2 regions of the Pseudomonas sp. S30_BP2TU TE3576 genome follow, and region 2 is predicted to be linked to the other one. Evidence: riboswitches for the same ligand, from Rfam matches in the RefSeq annotation. Region 2 holds a riboswitch; the other holds the start of a gene.
The links. Region 2 has a riboswitch for cobalamin ahead of cobO (cob(I)yrinic acid a,c-diamide adenosyltransferase). Riboswitches for the same ligand answer to the same signal wherever they lie in the genome.
Positions count from the first base shown of each region.

Region 1: it holds a riboswitch for cobalamin, as region 2 does, so the genes downstream of both, ABIA48_RS26400 (CbtB domain-containing protein) here and cobO (cob(I)yrinic acid a,c-diamide adenosyltransferase) in region 2, are expected to answer to the same signal.

Region 1 covers NZ_JBNDLK010000001.1:5,755,034-5,767,097, reverse strand. Annotated here, with positions in the region: gene cobN (cobaltochelatase subunit CobN) at 1-337, opposite strand, end outside; gene cobW (cobalamin biosynthesis protein CobW) at 341-1,411, opposite strand; cobalamin riboswitch at 1,515-1,727, opposite strand; cobalamin riboswitch at 1,923-2,148, shown strand; gene ABIA48_RS26400 (CbtB domain-containing protein) at 2,270-2,461, shown strand; gene ABIA48_RS26395 (CbtA family protein) at 2,473-3,180, shown strand; gene ABIA48_RS26390 (cobalamin biosynthesis protein) at 3,177-3,590, shown strand; gene cobM (precorrin-4 C(11)-methyltransferase) at 3,675-4,421, shown strand; gene nfuA (Fe-S biogenesis protein NfuA) at 4,618-5,202, opposite strand; gene ABIA48_RS26375 (fatty acid cis/trans isomerase) at 5,389-7,686, opposite strand; gene metH (methionine synthase) at 7,843-11,553, shown strand; partial or broken gene ABIA48_RS26365 (hypothetical protein) at 11,696-11,791, shown strand; gene ABIA48_RS26360 (DUF2970 domain-containing protein) at 11,963-12,064, shown strand, end outside.
Region 2 covers NZ_JBNDLK010000001.1:1,400,944-1,413,007, reverse strand. Annotated here, with positions in the region: gene ABIA48_RS06395 (DUF2066 domain-containing protein) at 3-1,055, shown strand; gene ABIA48_RS06390 (AI-2E family transporter) at 1,092-2,165, shown strand; gene hda (DnaA regulatory inactivator Hda) at 2,396-3,100, shown strand; gene ABIA48_RS06380 (C40 family peptidase) at 3,325-3,957, shown strand; gene ABIA48_RS06375 (C40 family peptidase) at 4,125-4,661, shown strand; gene ABIA48_RS06370 (class I SAM-dependent methyltransferase) at 4,680-5,342, shown strand; gene ABIA48_RS06365 (PQQ-dependent sugar dehydrogenase) at 5,463-6,776, opposite strand; gene ABIA48_RS06360 (hypothetical protein) at 6,843-7,427, opposite strand; cobalamin riboswitch at 7,581-7,814, shown strand; gene cobO (cob(I)yrinic acid a,c-diamide adenosyltransferase) at 7,897-8,508, shown strand; gene ABIA48_RS06350 (cobyrinate a,c-diamide synthase) at 8,505-9,905, shown strand; gene bluB (5,6-dimethylbenzimidazole synthase) at 9,902-10,552, shown strand; gene cbiB (adenosylcobinamide-phosphate synthase CbiB) at 10,549-11,457, shown strand; gene cobD (threonine-phosphate decarboxylase CobD) at 11,450-12,064, shown strand, end outside.

The DNA.
Region 1 (12,064 bases), 4.4 Mb from region 2:
CCAGAATCACCTGCACGCCGCGCTGCGACAGTTCAACCAGACGCTCGATACCGTAACGCCAATAGGCGATGCCGCCGTGCAGCGAAATCAGGATCACCTTGGCGTGACGCAGAACCTCATCGACGTACAAGTCGACCGAGGCATGGTTCTGCACCTGCATCGGGTTGGCCAGGCGCACGCTCGGGTAATCGCCGGGCAACTGCTGCGCCGCTTCGGCGAGCAGCGCCAGGCTGGAATCGCCACTGCACAGGACCACCAGGTCGGCGGGGGTTTGTCCAAGGTCGGCGATGTTGTCATCCGACACGAAACCGCCGGGCTGGGTCCTGAGCAGGTGCATGGCTTACACGCTGAGCGCGGCGCGCAATTGCGCTTCGAGAACAGTGGCGTCCAGTTCCTGGCCAATCAACACCAGGCGGGTGATGCGCGCTTCTTCGGCGCCCCACTGGCGGTCGAAATGCTTGTCGAAACGCGTGCCCACGCCCTGGATCAGCAGGCGCATCGGTTTGTTCGGGATCGCCGCAAAACCCTTGACCCGCAAGATGCCGTGCTGGACTACCAGTTGGGTCAGCGCGTCCATCAGCAGGCTTTCGTCGGCCTGGGGCAGTTCGATGGAGATCGAATCGAAGGCGTCGTGATCGTGGTCGTCATGATCGTCGTCGCCATCGTGATGATGGTCGTGGTGGCTGTGACGGCTGTCGATGTGTTCTTCGGAGCCGGCACCCAGGCCGATCAGCACGTCCAGCGGCAGGCGACCGCTGCTGGCTTCGACGATTTTCACCGCAGGCGGCAATTCTTCGGCGACTTCCAGGCGCACGCGGGCCAGGTCTGCCGGGTTGATCAGGTCGGTTTTGTTGAGGATGACCAGGTCGGCGCTGGCCAATTGGTCGGCGAACAGCTCGTGCAGCGGCGATTCGTGGTCCAGGTTCGGGTCGAGTTTGCGCTGGGCGTCGACCTGATCGGGGAATGCGGCGAACGTGCCGGCGGCGACAGCCGGGCTGTCGACCACGGTGATCACCGCGTCAACCGTGCAGGCGCTACGGATTTCCGGCCACTGGAAGGCTTGCACCAGCGGCTTTGGCAGTGCCAGGCCCGAGGTTTCGATCAGGATGTGATCGAGATCGCCGCGACGGGCCACCAGTTCGCGCATCACCGGGAAGAACTCCTCCTGGACGGTGCAGCACAGGCAGCCGTTAGCCAGCTCATAGACTCGGCCGTTGGCCTCTTCTTCGGTACAGCCGATGGAACATTGCTTGAGAATTTCGCCGTCGATGCCCAACTCGCCAAATTCATTGACGATCACCGCGATGCGGCGGCCCTGGGCGTTGTCGAGCATGTGCCGCAGCAGCGTGGTTTTACCCGAGCCGAGAAAGCCTGTGACGATAGTGACGGGGAGTTTGGCCAGTGTTTTCATCGGATGCCCTTTGGCTAAGCTGGCGGGCATACGGGACGACAACCGGCAACGCGGGCGCGCGTGCCTGAAGAGTTCGCCACCGGATCACCCCGCCCGGTTGAAAGTGAGAATCTGTGTCGAGGCAGGTCTCCTGGCTGACGGTGTGCCAGCCTTGAGCCTGGCATTCGCTGCGCCTTCCCGCCGGACTCATGGATTGAGCCTGCAGTGGCGTGGCAGCGAACATCACCGTTCACAGTTGCGGGGGCAGCCGCGGCATTGACCGCGTTCCCTTCTTAGCTTCGGCAAACGCCGAAGAACCTCGAAAGCGCAAGGCTACGCATGGTCTTGGGGCGGGTCAATGTTCACGTGACTTCTGCGGTGTGCCCTTCGCGAGCAAGCCCGCTCCCACATTTGATCGGGTTCTTTCAGGGGAAAAGGGTCAAGTGTGGGAGCGGGCTTGCTCGCGAAGAAAGCGACTCGGTTTACAGTTGAGAACCCTTGCCAATTGACGCCCAACCCCCTCCCATGCTCTCCTACACGCCTTGTTACGGGTGCCCTTCACAGGGTGAAACGGGAAACCGGTGAATCATGTGCTTTACTCTTAAGCCATGTCAGTCCGGTGCTGCCCCCGCAACGGTAAGCGAGCGAAGCATCAGATCCACTGTGCCACTACGGCATGGGAAGGTGATGCTTTCAGGAACAGGCAGAGGCCTGCGCCCCTCGTGAGCCCGGAGACCGGCCCGCAACACAAAGTGACCAGTACGATCACTGAACCAACAAACCCGCGGTGGGCGGGCGCTGTTTGAAACGCTGCGCGCCTGGTCGTGCAGTTTTTTGCATGCGCTCTTATTCCCCGCTGACAGACCAGAGGGATACGCCATGTCGATCATCAGCAGCACCGGCCACATCACCACCAGCACCACTTCTACCCTGGCCCAACGTCTGACCGCCGCCGTCTGCGCGTCGATCCTGGGCGCCTGTCTTGTCTATTTCGCCGGTTTCTCGCACATCGAAGCGGTGCACAATGCCGCCCACGATACCCGTCACAGCTCCGCGTTCCCGTGCCACTGAGAGCTGTTGACATGATCAAGCGTATTGCGCAAACCGCAGGCTTCACCGGACTGCTGGCCGCCCTGTTGTTGACCCTGCTGCAAAGCTTCTGGGTCGCGCCGCTGATTTTGCAGGCCGAGACCTACGAAAAAGCCGAACCGGCCGCCGTTGAAGTTCACCAGCACGCCGATGGCGCCATGGCTGCTCACACCCACGATGCGCAAGCCTGGGAGCCGGAAGACGGCTGGCAGCGTGTGCTGTCGACCACTGGCGGCAACCTGGTGGTGGCCGTCGGTTTCGCCCTGATGCTGGCCGGCCTGTACACCTTGCGTGCACCGACCAAAACCTCTCAAGGCCTGCTCTGGGGCCTGGCCGGTTATGCGACCTTCGTGCTCGCACCGACGCTCGGCCTGCCACCTGAATTGCCCGGCACTGCCGCCGCCGATCTGGCACAACGGCAACTGTGGTGGATCGGCACCGCCGCCTCCACCGCCGTCGGTATCGCCCTGGTTGTGTTCAGCCGTCACTGGCTGATGAAAGTCCTCGGTGTGGCGATCCTCGCCGTTCCCCATGTGATTGGCGCACCGCAACCGGAGGTGCATTCGATGCTCGCTCCGCAAGCACTGGAAGCCCAGTTCAAAATCGCTTCGCAGCTGACCAACGTGGCATTCTGGCTGGCCCTGGGCCTGATCAGCGCCTGGTTGTTCCGCCGCAAAAGCGATGGTCAATACCACGCATGACTGCTGCCAGCACAGCGCCGACCCTGGTGGTCGGCCTGGGCTGCCAGCGGGGCTGCCCTGTCAGCACGCTGCGGGCGCTGCTCGACCAGGCGCTGGAAGCGCATCAGATCCCGCTTCATGAGATCAAGGCCCTGGCCAGCATCGATTTGAAGCGCAACGAACCTGCACTGATCGAACTGGCGAAGCAGCTTGGCCTGGAATTGATGTATTTCAGCAGCCAGCAACTTGCCGCTTATGAGCAGCAACTCAGTCATCAATCGCAGATAGCGTTTGAGCGCACCGGTTGCTACGGCGTGGCGGAAAGCGCCGCGCTGGCCCTGGCCGAACAACTGGCCCAGGCCCCGGCAAAACTGCTGATCCCACGACAAAAATATGCCCAGGCGACCCTGGCATTGGCCGGCGCGGCATAAAAACCCCGATAATCCCCGCCATTGATCATGAACAATCTTCATCTGAAGCCCTGTTCATCCCCCTTTTTCCCACAGGAACCGACGATGACCGTCTACTTCATTGGCGCAGGTCCCGGCGACCCCGAACTGATTACCGTCAAGGGCCAGCGACTGATTCGCAGCTGCCCGGTGATCATTTATGCCGGCTCTCTGGTGCCGGCCGCCGTACTGGAAGGTCATTGTGCCGAACAGGTGGTCAACAGCGCCGAACTGCACCTGGAACAGATCATCGACCTGATCAAGAGCGCCCACGCCAAAGGCCAGGATGTGGCCCGAGTGCACTCCGGCGATCCGAGTCTGTACGGCGCCATTGGCGAGCAGATTCGCTATCTGCGTGAGCTGGGCATTGCGTTCGAGATCGTGCCCGGTGTCACCGCAACGGCAGCTTGCGCGGCCCTTTTGGGCGCCGAACTGACGCTGCCGGACGTTTCACAGAGCGTGATCCTGACTCGCTACGCCGACAAAACCGCCATGCCAGCCGGAGAGGAGTTCTCCAGCCTGGCGCAGCACGGTGCGACCATGGCGATTCATTTGGGGGTTAATCACCTGCCGAAGATCGTTGAAGAGCTCGTGCCGCATTACGGTGCCGATTGCCCGATTGCGGTGGTGCATCGCGCGAGCTGGCCGGATCAGGATTGGGTGGTGGGAACGCTTGAGGATATTGCCGGGAAGGTTGAGGCGAAAGGCTTTCGCCGTACGGCGTTGATTCTGGTGGGTCGGGTGCTGGGCAGTGACCATTTCAGCGAGTCATCGCTGTATCGCGCGGGGCATGCGCATCTTTACAGACCCTGATTCACCACCAACCCTGTGGCGAGGGGGCTTGCCCCCGTTCGGCGGCGTAGCCGTCGCAAAATCTGTGCGCCCGTTTTAAAAGCCGGGGCCGCTTCGCAGCCCAACGGGGGCAAGCCCCCTCGCCACAGGTTTCCAATGCCCCATAAAAAACGGCGCTCACGGGGCGCCGTTTTTTCGTTTCGCAGCGAACACCTTATTAGTAGTAGGCGTTTTCTTTCTGCGTGTGGTCGGTTACGTCGCGAACGCCCTTGAGCTCGGGAATACGCTCGAGCAAGGTGCGCTCGATGCCTTCCTTCAGCGTCACGTCGGCCTGGCCGCAGCCCTGGCAACCACCGCCGAACTGCAGGACAGCGATGCCGTCTTCAACCACGTCGATCAGGCTGACCTGGCCGCCGTGGCTGGCCAGCCCCGGGTTGATCTCGGTTTGCAGGTAATAGTTGATGCGCTCGTTGACCGGGCTGTCGGCGTTGACCATCGGTACTTTGGCGTTTGGCGCCTTGATGGTCAGTTGGCCACCCATGCGGTCGGTGGCGTAGTCGACAACGGCATCGTCCAGGAAGGCTTCGCTGAAGTGGTCGATGTACGCGGTGAAGCTTTTCAGCCCCAGCGCGGTGTCTTCGGGTTTTTCTTCGCCCGGCTTGCAGTAGGCAATGCAGGTTTCGGCGTACTGGGTGCCAGGCTGGGTGATGAAGACGCGGATGCCGATACCCGGGGTGTTCTGCTTGGAGAGCAGATCAGCCAGATAATCGTGGGCGGCGTCAGTAATGGTAATAGCGGTCATGGAAACTCCTCGCAGGCTTGGGCGCAGTTTACGCCAATCAACGCGCCGGACAAAGTCCTAGTATTTTTGTCGGGAAAGAATTGTGAGAGCGGGCTTACTCGCGAGGGCGTCGTGTCAGGCAAATCAATTGCGCCTGACACACCGCTTTCGCGAGCAAGCCCGCTCCCACAGGGGATCCGTGGTTTTTCAGAGGTTCTCGTAGCGATTCATGTCCAGCACGCCCTCTTCCACCGGATTGGTTTCCTGGATGTAGCGGCTCAGGTCATGGAAATACGGCCAGAATTGCGGATGACTGCGACGTATCCCCCAACGTTCGACGATTTTCTCGAAGCTGTCGGTATCCCTGGCGTTCTCCATTGCATCCACAAACGCCGGCACTTGCTCGGCCGGAATGTTGAACATGAAGTTCGGATAGCTGCTGAGCACACCCGGGAAAATCGTCAGGGTGTCGAGCCCCGGCTGATAGCGCAGCGATTCGCCGAGCAGGAACGCGACGTTGCTGTGAGCACGGTTGCGCAGCAGGCTGTAGATCTCACGCTTGCCGCTGCTGGTTTCGATACGCAGCATGGTCGCTTCCGGCAGTTGATCAATCACTTTCAACCCGGCCGCCGGACGCGAGGTCAGGCGGCTCAGCGCCTGCTCGGCACTTTGCAGGCCCGGATCAATGTTCGGCCGCGAGCAATAGGCACCGTCGCAGCGGTTGATCGGATCTGGCCTGGCATTGAGGTCGCCATAGCGGGAGAGCAATTGCCGGGCGAAATCTCGCTTGGGGTCCTGCGGGTTCAGATTCAGTGCCGTTGGCTTGTCGTTATCGATGGTCTCGTAGTCCAGCCACATCTTGAACTTGCCACTGTTCTGATACCAATCGTCGAGGTAGCCATCCCGGGAATCGGCGGGCATCAGGCGCAGGAAGTTCTGCTCGGCACCATTGCGGATCAGGTCGAAATACAGCCGCGTCTGGGCCTGATGGGACACGTTGCCGAACACATCGAAATTGACTGCCAGTTGATAGTAGGTGCGCTCCAGCAGCGGATAGTCGAACAGCCACACCGTTTGCGGCACGTCGCCGATCAGGCCTTTGGTCACCGAAGCACTGTCGAAATGGCGGAAGATACTCAGCAACGCATTGTCATTGCCCGCCCACAGGGTCGACCAGCTCGGCGCCGGCTGATCGGCGTAGCTGTCCCGGCGCAAGGCTTCGTATTCATTACGCTTGTCGCGGTAGTCGTGCCACAGGCTGAGGACGCTGCCGACATCATCGTTCTGCCCCGGCATTGCCAGCAACGGCGTGGCCTGTCCCCGATAGTTCGGGTCGATGATGTAGAGGTCGTGTTCGGGCGCCTGGAACAGCGCCCAGAAATTATCGCGGATCACGTCCGTGGCGATCTGGCCACGACACACCGGCCCACGGATAAACGTGCGCACAAAGTACTCGGCGTTATCGAGCATGAACTGATAGCGCGCCTGGGCCGGAATCGCTTCGAAGGTGGCAAACGGGTTGGCCCGGCTTTGCGGCCCATAGCCCGGCAATGCGTTGACCTGCCAGTTACCGCTGTAGAACAGCGACTTGACCCGCGCCAGCTTCGCCGAACTCAGCGGATAGGTGATATGGGTCTTGTGCACGATCACGCCCTGCACCGGCCACAAGCGGTAGTAAAACTGCGTGCCCGGGTCATCGTTCGGGCGCCGGGTGTTGATCAGGTCAATCGGCTGGCCGCTGGGCGTGCGCGAACGCACCCACTGGAAGAAATGCCCGGGCTCGCCATCCTTGAAGTAGAGGTGGGCGAGGAACCAGTGCTCGTACAACCAGCGTCCCACCAGACTTTCCCGGGCCCCCGGCGCATTGAGCAGGTTTTCCCACTGGAGCACTTGTCGGGCTTCTTTTGCACTGGGGACCAGGCCCTGCTGGTCGATAGGCGCCCCGGCCGCCAGCCAGCGTTGCAGCGTCTGGTACTGCTGATCGGTCAGGCCGGTCACCGCCAGCGGCATGCCCTCCTTCGGGTGCGACGCGGCATAGCCGTCAAACTCCGCGGGCATGGCGCACATGTTTTCCCGGTTCAGGCCCAGGACGATGTCCTCCGGCAGCCTGGCGTTGGGCTGCAACGGGGTTTTGTGACCCAGCTCCAGCATCCGCGCCATCAATGCAGCCTGACTGCCCTGGGCATCGAGCACCGAATAGAAGCCCTTTTGCTGCCAGGCGGTTTTTCCGGAGGCGTCAAAAAACAGCCGTGTCGGGGCCACTGCTTTAGTGCGGTCACCGTCATAAACCGGGACTTTCGTCGCGCCACGCGCCGCGCCCTCGCCGCTGCCCAGATTGAGCTGACAGGCGGCGTCGTTGCAGGCGTGGCAGGCCACGCACTTTTCAGTGAAGATCGGTTGAATGTCGCGGCTGTATGAAATGGCAGAGGAGATCGCCGGACTTTGCGCCACAGCGCCCCAGCTTGAAAACAACAGCAATATGCTGATGACGAAGCGATACGACATGTCCCTGGTCCTGAATCCTGAAAAAACGCCGCGATTCTACCGGCCTGTCATCTCTACCAACATGAACGATATTCATGCAAAATCGAGTCATGCTCTAAAAGCGCACAGGTTTGCTATCATCCCGGCCCTTCGTCATGGTCTTACCGAGTAGTCCAAATGTCCGATCGCAGCGTTCGCCTTCAAGCTCTCAAGCACGCCCTCAAAGAGCGCATCCTGATTCTCGATGGCGGTATGGGCACGATGATCCAGAGCTACAAGCTCGAAGAGCAGGATTACCGTGGCAAACGCTTCGCTGACTGGCCGAGCGATGTCAAAGGCAACAACGACTTGCTGGTACTGACTCGCCCGGACGTGATTGGCGGCATCGAGAAAGCCTACCTCGACGCCGGCGCCGACATTCTGGAAACCAACACCTTCAATGCCACCCAGATCTCCCTGGCTGACTATGGCATGCAAGGCCTGGCGTATGAGTTAAACGTAGAAGGCGCACGCCTGGCGCGCAAGGTTGCCGACGCCAAGACCCTGGAAACCCCGGACAAGCCGCGCTTCGTTGCCGGCGTGCTCGGTCCTACAAGTCGCACCTGCTCGTTGTCCCCGGACGTGAACAACCCCGGCTACCGCAACGTGACTTTCGATGAGCTGGTGGAAAACTACACCGAATCCACCAAAGGCCTGATCGAAGGCGGCGCCGACCTGATCCTGATCGAAACCATTTTCGACACCCTGAACGCCAAGGCCGCGATCTTCGCCGTCCAAGGCGTGTTCGAGGAACTGGGCGTCGAACTGCCGATCATGATTTCCGGCACCATAACCGACGCCTCGGGTCGCACCTTGTCGGGCCAGACCACCGAAGCCTTCTGGAACTCCGTGGCCCACGCCAAGCCGATCTCGGTTGGCCTGAACTGCGCCCTCGGCGCCCGTGAATTGCGCCCGTACCTCGAAGAGCTGTCGAACAAGGCAGGCACCCACGTTTCCGCGCACCCGAACGCCGGCCTGCCGAACGAATTCGGTGAGTACGACGAATTGCCATCGGAAACCGCCAAGGTCATCGAAGAATTCGCCCAAAGCGGCTTCCTCAACATTGTCGGCGGCTGCTGCGGCACCACGCCGGGCCATATCGAAGCCATCGCCAAAGCCGTGGCCGGTTATGCGCCGCGGGAAATCCCGGACATTCCCAAGGCTTGCCGCCTCTCGGGCCTGGAACCCTTCACCATCGATCGCAGTTCGCTGTTCGTCAACGTCGGCGAGCGGACCAACATTACCGGTTCCGCCAAGTTCGCCCGGCTGATCCGCGAAGACAACTACACCGAAGCCCTGGAAGTCGCCCTGCAGCAGGTCGAGGCCGGTGCCCAGGTGATCGACATCAACATGGACGAAGGGATGCTCGATTCGAAGAAGGCCATGGTGACCTTCCTCAATCTGATTGCCGGCGAACCGGACATCTCCCGCGTACCGATCATGATCGACTCCTCCAAGTGGGAAGTGATCGAAGCCGGCCTGAAATGCATTCAGGGCAAGGGCATCGTCAACTCGATCAGCATGAAAGAAGGCGTCGAGCAGTTCATACACCACGCCAAACTGTGCAAGCGCTATGGCGCTGCGGTGGTGGTGATGGCCTTCGACGAGGCCGGGCAGGCCGACACCGAAGCGCGCAAGAAAGAAATCTGCAAACGCTCCTACGACATTCTGGTCAACGAAGTGGACTTCCCGCCGGAAGACATCATCTTCGACCCGAACATCTTCGCCGTCGCCACCGGTATCGAAGAGCACAACAACTACGCCGTCGATTTCATCAATGCGTGTGCCTACATCCGTGACGAACTGCCGTATGCACTGACCTCCGGTGGCGTGTCCAACGTGTCGTTCTCGTTCCGCGGCAACAACCCGGTGCGTGAGGCGATCCACTCCGTGTTCCTGCTGTACGCGATCCGTTCCGGGCTGACCATGGGCATCGTCAACGCCGGCCAACTGGAGATTTACGACCAGATCCCGGCAGAACTGCGCGACGCCGTGGAAGATGTGATCCTCAACCGCACGCCGGAAGGCACCGACGCCCTCCTCGCCATCGCCGACAAGTACAAGGGCGACGGCAGCGTCAAGGAAGCCGAGACCGAAGAGTGGCGCAACTGGGACGTCAACAAGCGTCTGGAACATGCGCTGGTCAAGGGCATCACCACCCACATCGTTGAAGACACCGAAGAATCGCGCCAGTCCTTCAGCCGCCCGATCGAGGTGATCGAAGGCCCGCTGATGGCTGGCATGAACATCGTCGGCGACCTGTTTGGGGCAGGCAAAATGTTCCTGCCCCAGGTGGTGAAATCCGCTCGAGTGATGAAGCAGGCAGTCGCGCATTTGATCCCGTTCATCGAGCTGGAAAAAGGCGACAAGCCGCAAGCCAAGGGCAAGATCCTGATGGCTACGGTCAAAGGCGACGTGCACGACATCGGCAAGAACATCGTTGGCGTCGTGCTCGGTTGCAACGGCTATGACATCGTCGACCTCGGTGTGATGGTACCGGCGGAGAAAATCCTCCAGGTGGCCAAGGAGCAGAAGTGCGACATCATCGGCCTGTCCGGCCTGATCACTCCGTCGCTGGATGAGATGGTCCACGTCGCCCGCGAAATGCAGCGCCAGGACTTCCACCTGCCGTTGATGATCGGTGGCGCCACCACCTCCAAGGCCCACACGGCGGTGAAGATCGAGCCGAAGTACAGCAACGATGCGGTGATCTACGTCACCGATGCTTCCCGCGCCGTGGGCGTGGCGACGCAGTTGCTGTCCAAGGAACTCAAGGCCGGTTTCGTCGAAAAAACCCGCCAGGACTACATCGAGGTTCGCGAACGCACTTCCAACCGCAGTGCCCGCACCGAACGCCTGAGCTATGGCGCGGCCATCGCCAAGAAGCCGCAATTCGACTGGGCGAGCTACACCCCGGTCAAGCCAACCTTCACCGGGGCGCGGGTGCTGGACAACATCGACCTCAATGTTCTGGCCGAATACATCGACTGGACACCGTTCTTTGTGTCCTGGGACCTGGCCGGCAAGTTCCCGCGCATCCTCCAGGACGAAGTGGTCGGTGAAGCCGCCACCTCGCTGTACAACGATGCCCGGGAAATGCTCACCAAACTGATCGACGAGAAGCTGATCAGCGCCCGCGCGGTGTTCGGTTTCTGGCCGGCCAACCAGGTGCATGACGACGATATCGAGCTCTATGGCGATGACGGCAAGCCAATAGCCAAGCTGCATCACTTGCGCCAGCAGATCATCAAGACCGACGGCAAGCCGAACTTCTCCCTGGCCGACTTCGTTGCACCGAAAGACAGTGAAGTGACCGACTACGTGGGTGGTTTCATCACCACCGCCGGCATCGGCGCCGAAGAAGTGGCCAAGGCCTACCAGGACGCTGGCGACGACTACAACTCGATCATGGTCAAGGCTCTGGCCGACCGCCTGGCCGAGGCGTGCGCCGAGTGGCTGCACCAGCAGGTGCGTAAAGAGTACTGGGGTTATGCCAAGGATGAGGTTCTGGACAACGAAGCTCTGATCAAAGAGCAATACAGCGGCATCCGCCCTGCCCCGGGCTACCCGGCCTGCCCGGATCACACCGAGAAAGCCCAGTTGTTCGCCCTGCTCGATCCCGAAGCCCAGGAAATGCGCGCAGGCCGCAGCGGCGTGTTCCTCACCGAACACTACGCCATGTTCCCCGCAGCGGCGGTCAGCGGCTGGTACTTCGCTCACCCGCAGGCGCAATACTTTGCCGTGGGCAAGATCGACAAGGACCAGGTACAGAGCTACACCTCGCGCAAGGGCCAGGAGTTAAGCGTGACCGAGCGCTGGCTGGCGCCGAACCTGGGTTACGACAACTGATTGCAGGCGTACTCGATTCAGTGTGGGAGCGGGCTTGCTCGCGAAGGCGGCGTGTCAGCAACAGACATTTTCACTGAACGGCCGCTTTCGCGAGCAAGCCCGCTCCCACAGGAAATGCGCCAGCCCCGAGTGAATTGTCTTTGACAAGGACCAGGTGCAGAGCTGCACCTCGCGCAAGGGCCAGAAGTTGAGCGTGACCGAGCGCTGGCTGGCGCCGAACCTGGGTTACGACAACTGATTGCAGGCGTACTCGATTCAGTGTGGGAGCGGACTGGCTCGCGAAGGCGGCGTGTCAGCAACAGACATTTTCACTGAACGGCCGCTTTCGCGAGCAAGCCCGCCCACATTTGTTTTGTGCATGCTGTGAATTGTCTATGCTTGCCTCACACACATTCCTGGCGAGGGATTTATGGACGATCCGGCCGACAACAAGCCGCCGACCTTCTGGCAAATGCTGCACAGCGTCGTGGCGGCGGCGTTCGGGGTGCAGAGCGGAAAGAACCGGGCCCGT
Region 2 (12,064 bases):
CCATGCGTTTTTGTAAATTCTTGTTTGTGGGTTGTTTGTCATTGGTCAGCCTGGTCAGTCACGCCGAAACCGTCAAAGGCCTTTACCAGGTGCGCGAGCCGGTGAATGGCCAGTCGCCCGAGGAACGCGACCAGGCGACTCAGCGGGCGCTGGATACATTGGTGTTGCGCCTGACGGGTGACCCGAAGGCGGCACAAAACCCCGGGCTGGCAGCGGTTCGCAAAGACCCGCAACAGATCATCAGCCAATATGGCTTTGATGCCGGGCCGCCGGAAGTGCTGAAAGTCGATTTCGATCCAGGCACCACCGAGCAGGCCTTGCGCCGTGCCGGCCTGGCTATGTGGGGGGCCAATCGGCCGTCGATCCTCGGCTGGTGGTTGAATGATTCCACTGAGGGATCAAGCCTGGTGGGCGACGGCCAGGCCAGCGCGGCGCCGCTGCGTCGGGCTGCCCAGCACCGTGGCTTGCCATTGCGCCTGCCATTGGCGGACCTGAACGAACAGATCGTTGCCACCGCGCCAAATCTGGAGGGCGCAGATCCTGCGCCTTTGCATGCTGCATCGGAACGCTACAGCGCCGACGCATTGCTCGCGGTACACGCCCGGGAAGAGGGCGGGCAATGGCAGGCCAAGTGGCGTCTGTGGCTGGGCGATCAGAAAGAGGCTGGCAGCGTGCAGGGCGCCGATCAGGCTGCCGTGGCCGATGCGGTGATGCTGGCAGTCAGCGAGCGCCTGGCGCCGCGGTTTGTCGCCAGGCCGGGTGCTTCGAGTGAGCAATTGCTGGAAGTGCAAGGCATGAATCTTGAGCACTACGCGTCCCTCGGGCGTTTACTGGAGCCCTTTGGCGGGCGCGTGCAAAGTGTCGAGGGCGACCGGATTCTCTACCGGGTCAATGGCAGCGTCGAACAGCTGCGTGCACAACTGTCGCTGGCGAGGCTCCAGGAGGCGCCGGCGGGTCAGGCACCTGCCCCGGCAGCGCCTGTTCAGCCTGCCACCGGCGGTTCGGTGCCCGCCGCAGCACCGCCCCCAACCCCGCAACTGCGTTTTCGCTGGTAGTTTTTCTTTCTTTATATAGAAGCAATGGAGTGGTTCATGGCCGATACGCGGCGTTGGTTCTGGCTCGGCGGGTTGGTCCTGCTTTGTGCGTTTGTCTGGTTGTTGCATCCGATCCTGACGCCGTTCCTGGTGGCGCTGTTGTTGGCCTATCTGTTCGACCCGCTGGTGGATCGACTGGAGAAGGTGGGTTTGTCTCGAACCTGGGGTGTAGTGGCGGTGTTTACGCTATTTACTTTGATCCTCACCGCGCTGCTGTTGGTATTGGTGCCACTGCTCGCCAGGCAGTTGTTTCGTCTGTATGAGCTGGCCCCGCAGATGCTCGACTGGCTACAGCACACGGCGTTGCCTTGGGCACAATCGAAGTTCGGCTTGTCGGAAGGTTTCTGGAAGTTCGACAAGCTCAAGGCCGCCATCAGCGAGCATGTGAGTCAGACCACCGATGTTGTCGGTGTGGTGCTGAGTCATGCCACTGCCTCGGGGTTGGCGTTGATTGGCTGGTTGGCGAATCTGGTGTTGATTCCGGTGGTGAGTTTCTACCTGTTGCGGGATTGGGATTTGATGATGGCCAAGATCCGCAGCCTGCTGCCCCGCGAACGTGAAGAGCGCGCGGTATTGCTGGCAGGTGAATGCCATGAAGTGCTCGGCGCGTTCGTTCGCGGACAGTTGCTGGTGATGGTGGCCTTGGGGGTGATCTACGCGGCAGGCTTGATGCTGGTCGGGTTGGAGCTGGGCTTGTTGATTGGCCTGATTGCCGGTCTGGCGGCGATCGTGCCGTATATGGGGTTTATCATCGGTATTGGCGCGGCGCTGATTGCGGGGTTATTCCAGTTCGGTGGCGATCTTTACCCGATGCTCGGCATTGTCGCGGTGTTCATGGTCGGCCAGGCACTGGAGGGTATGGTGCTGACGCCGTTGCTGGTCGGTGACCGGATTGGCCTGCACCCGGTGGCGGTGATTTTCTCGATTATGGCGGGTGGTGAGCTGTTTGGCTTTACTGGCGTGCTTCTGGCGTTGCCGGTCGCGGCGGTGATCATGGTGCTTGTGCGCCATGTGCATGATTTGTATAAGGATTCTGAAATTTACGGAGGTGTCGACGAGCCGGAGCTATAAGGGGCGTCGATTGGCGATGGCGGGCTGCCGGGGTTCGTGCCAGATCAGCCTGCTTGTTTCACGCGACGGTCACATGCACCGCCAAAGAAACTGTCACAAAACCAGTGTGTTAACGCAAACCTTTGATTTTGCTTGTGGTCTGTCGCATTGTGCGGTCCGCTTCACGGGTATAAACTTCGCAAACTTTACACAGAGGCCACTAACGGTTCCTTTGGAACTGTTCAGTCAGCATGAAACCGATTCAGCTGCCCCTAGGTGTGCGTCTGCGTGACGACGCCACCTTTATCAACTACTACCCAGGCGCCAATGCCGCTGCACTCGGCTATGTCGAGCGGCTGTGCGAAGCCGACGCCGGGTGGACCGAGAGCCTGATTTACCTCTGGGGCAAGGACGGGGTAGGGCGCACGCATCTGTTGCAGGCCGCTTGCTTGCGTTTTGAACAGTTGGGTGAGCCGGCGGTGTACCTGCCGTTGGCCGAGTTACTCGATCGCGGTATCGAAATTCTCGACAACCTCGAACAGTACGAACTGGTCTGCCTGGATGATTTGCAAGTGGTTGCCGGGCGAGCGGATTGGGAAGAGGCGCTGTTCCATCTGTTCAATCGCTTGCGTGACAGCGGCCGACGGTTGCTGATTGCCGCGTCGACATCCCCCCGCGAGTTACCGGTGAAGCTGGCGGACCTCAAATCGCGCCTGACCCTGGCCTTGATCTTCCAGATGCGTCCGCTCTCCGACGAGGACAAATTGCGTGCCCTGCAATTGCGCGCTTCCCGTCGTGGTTTACACCTGACCGACGAAGTCGGGCATTTTATTTTGACTCGCGGTACCCGCAGCATGAGTGCGCTGTTCGAGCTGCTTGAGCGTCTCGATCAGGCCTCCCTTCAGGCTCAGCGCAAGCTGACAATCCCGTTTTTGAAAGAAACCCTGGGCTGGTAGAACCCGCTTGAACTGGGGCTCTGACGGGTTTTGGCATATTTCAGACGCCAGAAAACCCGCTTTCCTGCACGGTTGCAGGCTGCGTGTATGTTTCAAAATGGGCTTAAGCGCTTAGATGTAAACGAGAAATCGGAAAGTCACAAAAACATCGATTGAATTTGCAAATGAGGTTGATAGCGGGCATAGTCTCGGCTTCTTTACAACCTTCAGCCACGGTCGTGCCCATGCTAAATCGCTTCGCACCCCTCGTGCCTCTCGCACTCGTTACCCTGTTGTTCGGTTGCGCTGCCCACACTCCGGTGTCTCAGCAAGAGCAGCAACAGCAGGTTCAAAACTCCGCTACTGCCCAATCTTCCGCTTTTTACCAGGAAGAACTGGCTACCGAAAAAGAGCTCGCAGACTTCGCCGGTGGCAAGTCCTACCAGCTTCCGGTCCTGGCCGACAGCATCCTCGAACGTGGCATGTCCCTGATCGGTACCCGTTACCGTTTCGGCGGTACTTCTGAAGCCGGCTTCGATTGCAGCGGTTTCATCGGCTACCTGTTCCGCGAAGAAGCGGGCATGAACCTGCCACGCTCCACCCGCGAAATGATCAACGTGGACGCTCCGCTGGTCTCGCGCAGCAAGCTGGAACCGGGCGACCTGCTGTTCTTCGCAACCAATGGTCGTCGCGGCCGTGTCAGTCATGCCGGGATCTACCTGGGTGACAACCAGTTCATCCACTCCAGCAGCCGCCGTAGCGGTGGTGTGCGAATCGATAGCCTGGGCGACAGCTACTGGAGCAAGACCTTCATCGAAGCCAAGCGCGCCCTGGCAATGGCACCCAACGCCTCGCCAATCGTTACCGCACGTAAATAAGCGGACACTTTATAAGGCGAACTTAAAGTCTTACTTGAAGTTTGCAGCATAGCCGCTAGAATCCTGATGTATTAATGATGGCAAACCGCCTGCGTCACGCGCAGGCGGTTTTCTTTTCTGCACTCCCGGCAGGAAAAACGCCGCAGCCTGATCAGGATGCTCTGCTTATGACGACGTCGGCTCGCCTCGCAATCATGTTCTTCGCCGCGCTGCTCAGTGCCTGCGCCAGCCGCACACCGCCTCCTGCGCCGGTGGTTCGCGCTCCCATCGTATTTGGCTCCTCACAAGCTTTTTCGCCCGAGGCGGAAGACGTGCTGTTTCGTGCGCTCGGCCTGGTGGGTACACCTTATCGCTGGGGTGGCAACACGCCGGATTCCGGATTTGATTGCAGTGGTTTGATCGCTTACGTGTACCGCGATGTCGCCGGCATTTCCTTGCCGCGCACCACTCGCGAGATGATCTCGATGCAAGCGGCGAGTGTGGGCAAGGAAGGCCTGCAAACCGGTGACCTGATTTTCTTCGCCACCAATGGTGGTTCCCAGGTCAGTCATGCCGGTATCTACGTGGGAGAAGGACGTTTCGTCCACGCACCAGCCACCGGCGGCACTGTGAAGCTCGATAGCCTGTCCAAAGCCTATTGGCAAAAGGCTTATCTGAGCGCAAAACGTGTTCTGCAGCCTGAACATTTGGCGCGCAATCCATAACTTCCGGAGCTGGTTGTCATGACTGCTCGCACGCTCAATCTCGACGATGCCCTGTACCAATACCTGCTCGATGTTTCCCTGCGCGAAACGCCACTGCTCAAGCGCTTGCGCGATGAGACCCAGGCGCTGCCGATGGCGCGTTGGCAGGTGGCGCCCGAGCAGGGACAGTTTCTCGCTTTGCTGGTGAAGCTGACAGGGGCGAGGCGCTTGCTCGAGGTCGGCACCTTTACCGGTTACAGCGCGCTGTGCATGGCGGCAGCATTACCCGCTGACGGTTCGCTGATTTGCTGTGATATCGCCGGCGACTACAACGCCATCGCGCGACGGTACTGGCAAGAAGCAGGGCTCGCCGGGCGGATTGACCTGCGTCTGGCTCCGGCACTGGAAACCCTGGCCGAGCTTGAGCGACAAGGGCAGGGCGAGTCGTTCGACCTGGTATTCATCGATGCCGACAAGGCCAACTACCCAGGTTATCTGGAACACGCCCTGCGTTTGCTGCGGGTCGCAGGGCTGGCGGTATTCGATAACACCCTGTGGAGCGGGCGCGTACTCGAGGCCAGTCCCGAGAGTGCAGACACCCGAGCGATCCAGGCGCTCAACCGAGCCTTGAAAGACGATGCGCGGGTGGATCTGTCGTTGTTGCCGTTGGGTGATGGGCTCACTCTCTGTCGCAAACGCTGAACCCTGTGGGAGCGGGCTTGCTCGCGAAAGCTGATTGACAGTCAACATTGATGTTGAATGTTATGACGCCTTCGCGAGCAAGCCCGCTCCCACATTGGGTAGAGGTTGGCAGTTGGGCGTTTATTTAGCCGCCGAAACCCGCCACACCTTGTTCCCCACATCATCGGCCACCAGCAGGTCGCCTTGCTGGTCGATCACCACGCCTACCGGGCGACCCATCGCTTGTTCCTTGTCGTTGAGGAAGCCGGTGAGCACGTCAACCGGTTTTCCCACAGGTTTGCCGGTGCTGAACGGCACGAAAATCACTTTGTAGCCGCTGTGGGGTTTGCGGTTCCACGAGCCGTGCTGACCGATGAATGCCCCTTGCGTGAAAGGCGCCGGCAGCTTGCTGTTTTCGGCGAAGGTCAGGCCAAGGGATGCCGTGTGCGGGCCGAGCGCGTAGTCCGGGGCAATGGCCTTGGCCACCAGGTCCGGGTTTTGCGGCTCGACGCGAATGTCGACATGCTGCCCGTAGTAACTGAACGGCCAGCCATAGAACCCGCCGTCCTTCACCGAGGTGATGTAGTCCGGCACCAGGTCGCTGCCGATTTCATCCCGTTCGTTGACCGCGGTCCACAGCGCGCCACTGTGCGGTTCCCACGCCATGCCGTTGGGATTGCGCAGGCCGGAGGCGAATATGCGATGCTGGCCGGTGGCACGATCCACTTCCCAGATCGCTGCGCGACCTTCTTCCTTGTCCATGCCGTATTCGGCGACGTTGCTGTTGGAGCCCACGGTGACGTAGAGCTTGCTGCCGTCCTTGCTGGCGATGACGTTTTTGGTCCAGTGGTGGTTCAGCGGGCCGCCGGGCAAATCGACCACTTTGACGGGTTGCGACTTGATCGCCGTGTCGCCGGTTTCATAGTGGAATCGCAACAAGCGATCAGTATTGGCAACGTACAGATTTTTGCCGACCAGTGTCATGCCAAACGGCGAGTTGAGGTTTTCCAAAAACACGGTTCGGGTTTCCGCGATGCCGTCGTGATCCTTGTCCCGTAGCAACGTGATGCGGTTCGGGCTGGGCACGGTAGAGCCGGCACGCCCCATGACTTTCTTCATGACCCAACCGCGAATGCCATTACCGTCTTCGGGTTTGGGTGGTGCGGCGGTTTCCGCCACCAGCACATCGCCATTGGGCAGCACATAAAGCCAGCGCGGGTGATCCAGGTGTTCGGCAAAAGCGGCCACTTGGGTGCCATTGGCAGCGATGGGCTTTGCACCCTCCGGCCAGCCAATGGCAGGTGCAATGTTCACGGTCGGAACCAGGGTCTTGTTGGGTTCTGGTAGTTGAGGTGACGGGCCGGTGCCGTCGGAGACTTGCAGCCTGGAGGTCTCGCCACAAGCGGCGAGCCCTCCGCAGAGCGCGATAACGAGAACGAGCGGGGGCGTGCGCATGCTGATGTTCCCTATGAATGCCTTGTTCTAATCATAGAGAAGCATAGCCATCCGATGGTTCAACCCTTAGCCGCGTGCTTCCTTGAACAGAACCGCAATGCCGGGGTGATAGTTGCCGGCTTCGTTGCGCAACTTGCGATAGGCGTAAGGGAAATACCAGGCCACAGCGCAGGTGTGTTCCTTCTGCAGGTCGTCGACCATGTCCTGGAGTTCTTCCGGCGTGGCGCCTTGCTGGGCTTTTTGCGGGGCGACGAACAGGCAGCCGAGCTTCAGGTCGCTGGCATGGCTCACTCGCTTTGCGTCGCTGGCGATATCGAGCAGGGCCTGGGTCAGATTGAGACTGTTGACCCGTGGCCAGCGCTGGCTGGTCTGGATGTAGGCGCGGGTTTCGGGCGAGGCGAGGAACAGGTCGGCGCGGCTGTTGCGTTCGCCTTCTTCGGTCTGTTTACGGGTTGGTGTCTGTTGCAGCGTGACCATCTCGGCCATCCAGGCTGCGGCAGACAGCAATCCGAGATTGGCTTTTTCGTCGTGCCAGTACGGTGTGTCGCCATCACCGCGGACGGCGTTATAGCGGTCGATGCATTCGAACCAGTGCTCGAGCACCGGGCGCAGGAATTCCAGCTTTGGATTGCTGATGATCATGCCTTGCATGGGCTCACCCTTGTTATTGTGTTGTGGGGTTGTGGCTCTTTGATATCACTGCTGAGAGCGTGGCACAAGATTGGCGTCAGTTTATTGATTGACAGCAGTTATTCGGCAGGTGGCCTCCCGGCTTTAATTGACGCTCCACCCCCAACCCTCTAACCTTCGCGGCTTGTTTCAGGTGCTCTGTGGCTTGGGTCGACAGAGTGAAACAGGGAAGCCGGTGAGTGAGTTCTTCTTCTAGTCGAAGGCCCGCAATTCCGGCGCTGCCCCCGCAACGGTAAATGAGTGAAAACTGTGTCTGGTGCCACTGTGTCGATTTGATGCGGGAAGGCGCACAGTCTGGCCCCGCGGCCACTCATGAGCCCGGAGACCGGCCTGATTCATCCAGCGGCATCACGGTGGGCGATGCCAGGCTTTTTGCCTTCTATTGTTGTGCCTGCCCGCCGTTATTCCAGCCTCAACGGAGAGCTCCCCCATGACTGATACCCCCGATCGTGACGAACGCCACCTGGCGCGCATGCAGCGCAAAAAAGCCGTGATCGACGAGCGCATCGCCAATTCGCCGAACGAGTGCGGCCTGTTGCTGGTGCTGACCGGCAACGGTAAAGGCAAGAGCAGTTCGGCCTTCGGCATGCTCGCCCGCGCCATGGGGCACGGTATGCAATGCGGCGTAGTGCAGTTCATCAAGGGCCGCAACAGTACGGGCGAAGAGTTGTTCTTCCGACGCTTTCCCGAGCAGGTGCGCTTTCACGTGATGGGCGAAGGTTTTACCTGGGAAACCCAGGATCGTCAGCGCGATATCGCCGCCGCCGAAGCCGCCTGGGCGGTGTCCCGGGAACTGTTGCGCGATCCGTCCATCGGTCTGGTGGTGCTGGATGAGCTGAACATCGCCCTCAAGCACGGCTACCTCGATCTCGATCAGGTGCTCAGCGACCTGCAGGCCCGACCGCCGATGCAACACGTGGTGGTCACCGGTCGTGCCGCCAAACCGGAAATGATCGAGATGGCCGACACTGTCACCGAAATGGGCATGATCAAACACGCCTTCCAGGCCGGGATCAAAGCGCAGAAAGGCGTCGAGCTGTGAACACGCCTCGTCATTGCCCGGCGGTACTGATTGCCGCGCCGGCCTCCGGCCAGGGCAAGACCACCGTCACCGCGGCGCTGGCCCGATTGCATCGCAATCAGGGGCGCAAGGTTCGCGTATTCAAGTGCGGTCCGGACTTTCTCGATCCGATGATCCTCGAACGTGCCAGCGGTGCGCCGGTGTATCAACTGGACATGTGGATGGTCGGCGAGCAGGAAAGTCGCCGGCTGCTGTGGGAAGCCGCCGCTGAAGCCGACCTGATCCTTATCGAAGGCGTCATGGGGCTGTTCGACGGCACGCCGTCGAGCGCCGATCTGGCGCGACATTTCGGTGTGCCGGTGCTGGGTGTGATCGATGGCACCGCCATGGCCCAGACCTTTGGCGCACTGGCCTTGGGGCTGGCGCGTTATCAGCCGGACTTGCCGTTCGCCGGGGTGCTGGCCAATCGTGTCGGCACGCTGCGCCACGCGCAACTGCTCGAAGGCAGCCTGACGGAAGGTTTGCGCTGGTACGGCGCGCTGTCCCGGGAAACCGGGATCGAATTGCCGAGCCGACACCTGGGGCTGGTGCAAGCCAGTGAGTTGAACGATCTTGACCTGCGCCTCGATGCGGCAGCCGATGCCCTGGCCAGCAGTTGCGAGGTCGCGCTGCCACCGGCAGTCGAGTTTGCCGCCCCCGATGCCATCGTCGTCGAACCGCTGCTGGCCGGTGTGCGCATTGCTGTCGCCCGTGACGAAGCCTTTGCGTTCACCTACGGCGCGAGCCTGGATTTGCTGCGGGCGATGGGTGCCGAGCTGTCGTTCTTTTCGCCGATCCGCGACAGTGCGTTGCCGGAGGCGGACAGCCTGTATCTGCCGGGTGGTTACCCGGAACTGCACCATGTCGCACTGGCACAAAACACCGCGATGCTCGAGGCGATCCGCGCGCACCACGCCGCCGGCAAACCCTTGCTCGCCGAGTGTGGCGGCATGCTGTATCTGCTCGACGCCCTGACCGATGTCGAGGGCACTCGTGCCGAACTCGTTGGCTTGCTGGCCGGCGATGCGGTCATGCAAAAGCGTCTGGCAGCGCTGGCGTTGCAAGCGGTGGAACTGCCGGAAGGTTCGCTGCGCGGGCACACCTATCACCATTCGCTGACCACTACTGAACGGGTGCCGATTGCCCGTGGCACGAGCCCTAACGGCGGGCGTGGAGCAGAGGCGGTTTACCGTGACGGGCGGATGACCGCCTCCTACGTGCACTTTTATTTTCCGTCCAATCCCACGGCGATTGCCGCGCTGTTTGCGCCGAGCCTTGAGGCCGCTTTCGCGAACAAGCCCGCTCCCACAGGGGATCGCGTTTCTTCAAACAGCTCACTTTTAAATGTGGGAGCGGGCTTGCCCGCGAAGAGGCCATGACCGACAACGCATTCTCCGAAGTCGAGCGCGCAGCGGTCTACCGCGCCATCGCTGAACGCCGCGACATGCGCCACTTCAGCGGCGGTACGGTCGAGCCCGAATTGCTGCGACGTCTGCTCGAGGCCGCGCATCAGGCGCCGAGCGTGGGCTTGATGCAGCCTTGGCGCTTCATCCGCATCAGCGATCGCGCCTTGCGTGGGCAAATCCAGGCCCTGGTGGAAGAAGAGCGCATTCGCACCGCCGAGGCTCTCGGCGAGCGCAGCGATGAGTTCATGAAGCTCAAGGTTGAAGGTATCAGCGATTGCGCCGAGGTGCTGGTCGCCGCACTGATGGACGACCGCGAGCGGCATGTCTTCGGGCGCCGCACCTTGCCGGAAATGGACATGGCTTCGTTGTCCTGTGCGATCCAGAACCTGTGGCTGGCGTCCCGCGTGGAAGGGCTGGGCATGGGCTGGGTGTCGCTGTTCGAGCCGCAAGCCCTGGCCGATCTGTTGAAGTTGCCACCCGGAGCCAAACCGCTGGCGGTGCTGTGCCTGGGGCCGGTGAGGGAGTTCTATCCGGCGCCGATGCTGGTACTCGAAGGCTGGGCGCAGGCGCGTCCGCTGCAGGAATTGCTGTACGAAAACTTTTGGGGAGTGAGTCAATGAGTATGGCGTTGTTGAGTGTCGCCGCGGTTGCGCTGGATGCGCTGCTGGGCGAGCCCAAGCGCTGGCATCCGCTGGTGGCGTTCGGCCGTTTTGCCGAGCGCATCGAGCAACGTTTCAACGGCGGCGGTCGAGGCTGGCGCAGCCATGGCGTCACCGCGTGGGTGATCGCCGTGCTGCCGCTGGTGCTGTTGGTCACGGCATTCTCCTGGGCGCCGTACGTTGGCTGGATCGTCGAGATTCTCGCGCTCTATAGCGCCCTGGGCATGCGCAGCCTCGGTGAGCATGTCACGCCTGTAGCCACGGCCTTGCGCGGGGATGATCTTGATGAAGCACGCAAACGCGTGAGTTATCTGGTCAGTCGTAAAACCAGTGATCTGGATAAAACCGAAGTCGCCCGTGCCGCCACCGAGTCGGTACTGGAAAACGGCAGCGATGCGGTGTTCGCGGCGTTGTTCTGGTTTGCCGTGGCCGGCGCGCCGGGCGTGGTGCTCTACCGTCTGAGCAATACGCTGGATGCGATGTGGGGCTATCGCAACGAGCGATTCGAACGCTTCGGCTGGGCGGCGGCAAAGATCGACGACGTCCTCAATTACATTCCTGCGCGTCTGGTGGCGCTGACTTACGCGCTGCTGGGTAAAACCCGTCTGGCGTTGAAATGCTGGCGCACCCAGGGGCCGACCTGGGACAGCCCGAACGCCGGTCCGGTGATGGCGGCAGGGGCGGGTGCCCTTGGCGTCGAATTGGGTGGGGCGGCAATTTATCATGGTGAACTGCATCAGCGTCCGCAGTTGGGTGAAGGTGCGCCGGCGGATGCCGACTCCATTGACCGGGGCTGGCAGTTGGTCCAGCGCGGGGTCTGGTTATGGCTGCTGATTCTCTGCATAGGAGCCGAATTTTATGCTTGAGCACGGTGGACGATTGCGCAAGGCAGCGCTCGAATACGGCATAGATGAAGCCGAGTGGCTGGACCTGTCGACGGGCCTTGCGCCCTGGCCGTTCCCGGTGCCGGAGATTCCGCTGCGGGCCTGGGCCCGTTTGCCGGAGGCGGACGATGGTCTGGAGCAGGCCGCCTGCGATTACTACGGCACCTTGCAGGCATTGCCGGTGGCTGGCTCGCAAATGGCGATTCAACTGCTGCCGCGATTGCGTCGGGCGGGCAAGGTCGGCGTGCTGTCGCCGTGTTATGCCGAGCACGCCGAAGCGTGGCGTCGCGACGGCTACATCGTGCGCGAAGTGCTGGAGCATGAAGTCGACTTCTTTATCGACAGTCTCGACGTGCTGGTGGTGGTCAATCCGAACAATCCCACGGGCCTGAGCCTGACGCCCAGTCGCCTGCTCGACTGGCACACGCGGCTGGCCCAGCGCGGTGGCTGGCTGGTGGTGGACGAAGCGTTCATGGATAACACGCCGCAACTGAGCCTGGCGCCGTTTGCCCATCAAGTCGGATTGATCGTATTGCGCTCGTTCGGCAAGTTTTTCGGCCTGGCCGGTGTGCGCCTGGGGTTTGTGCTG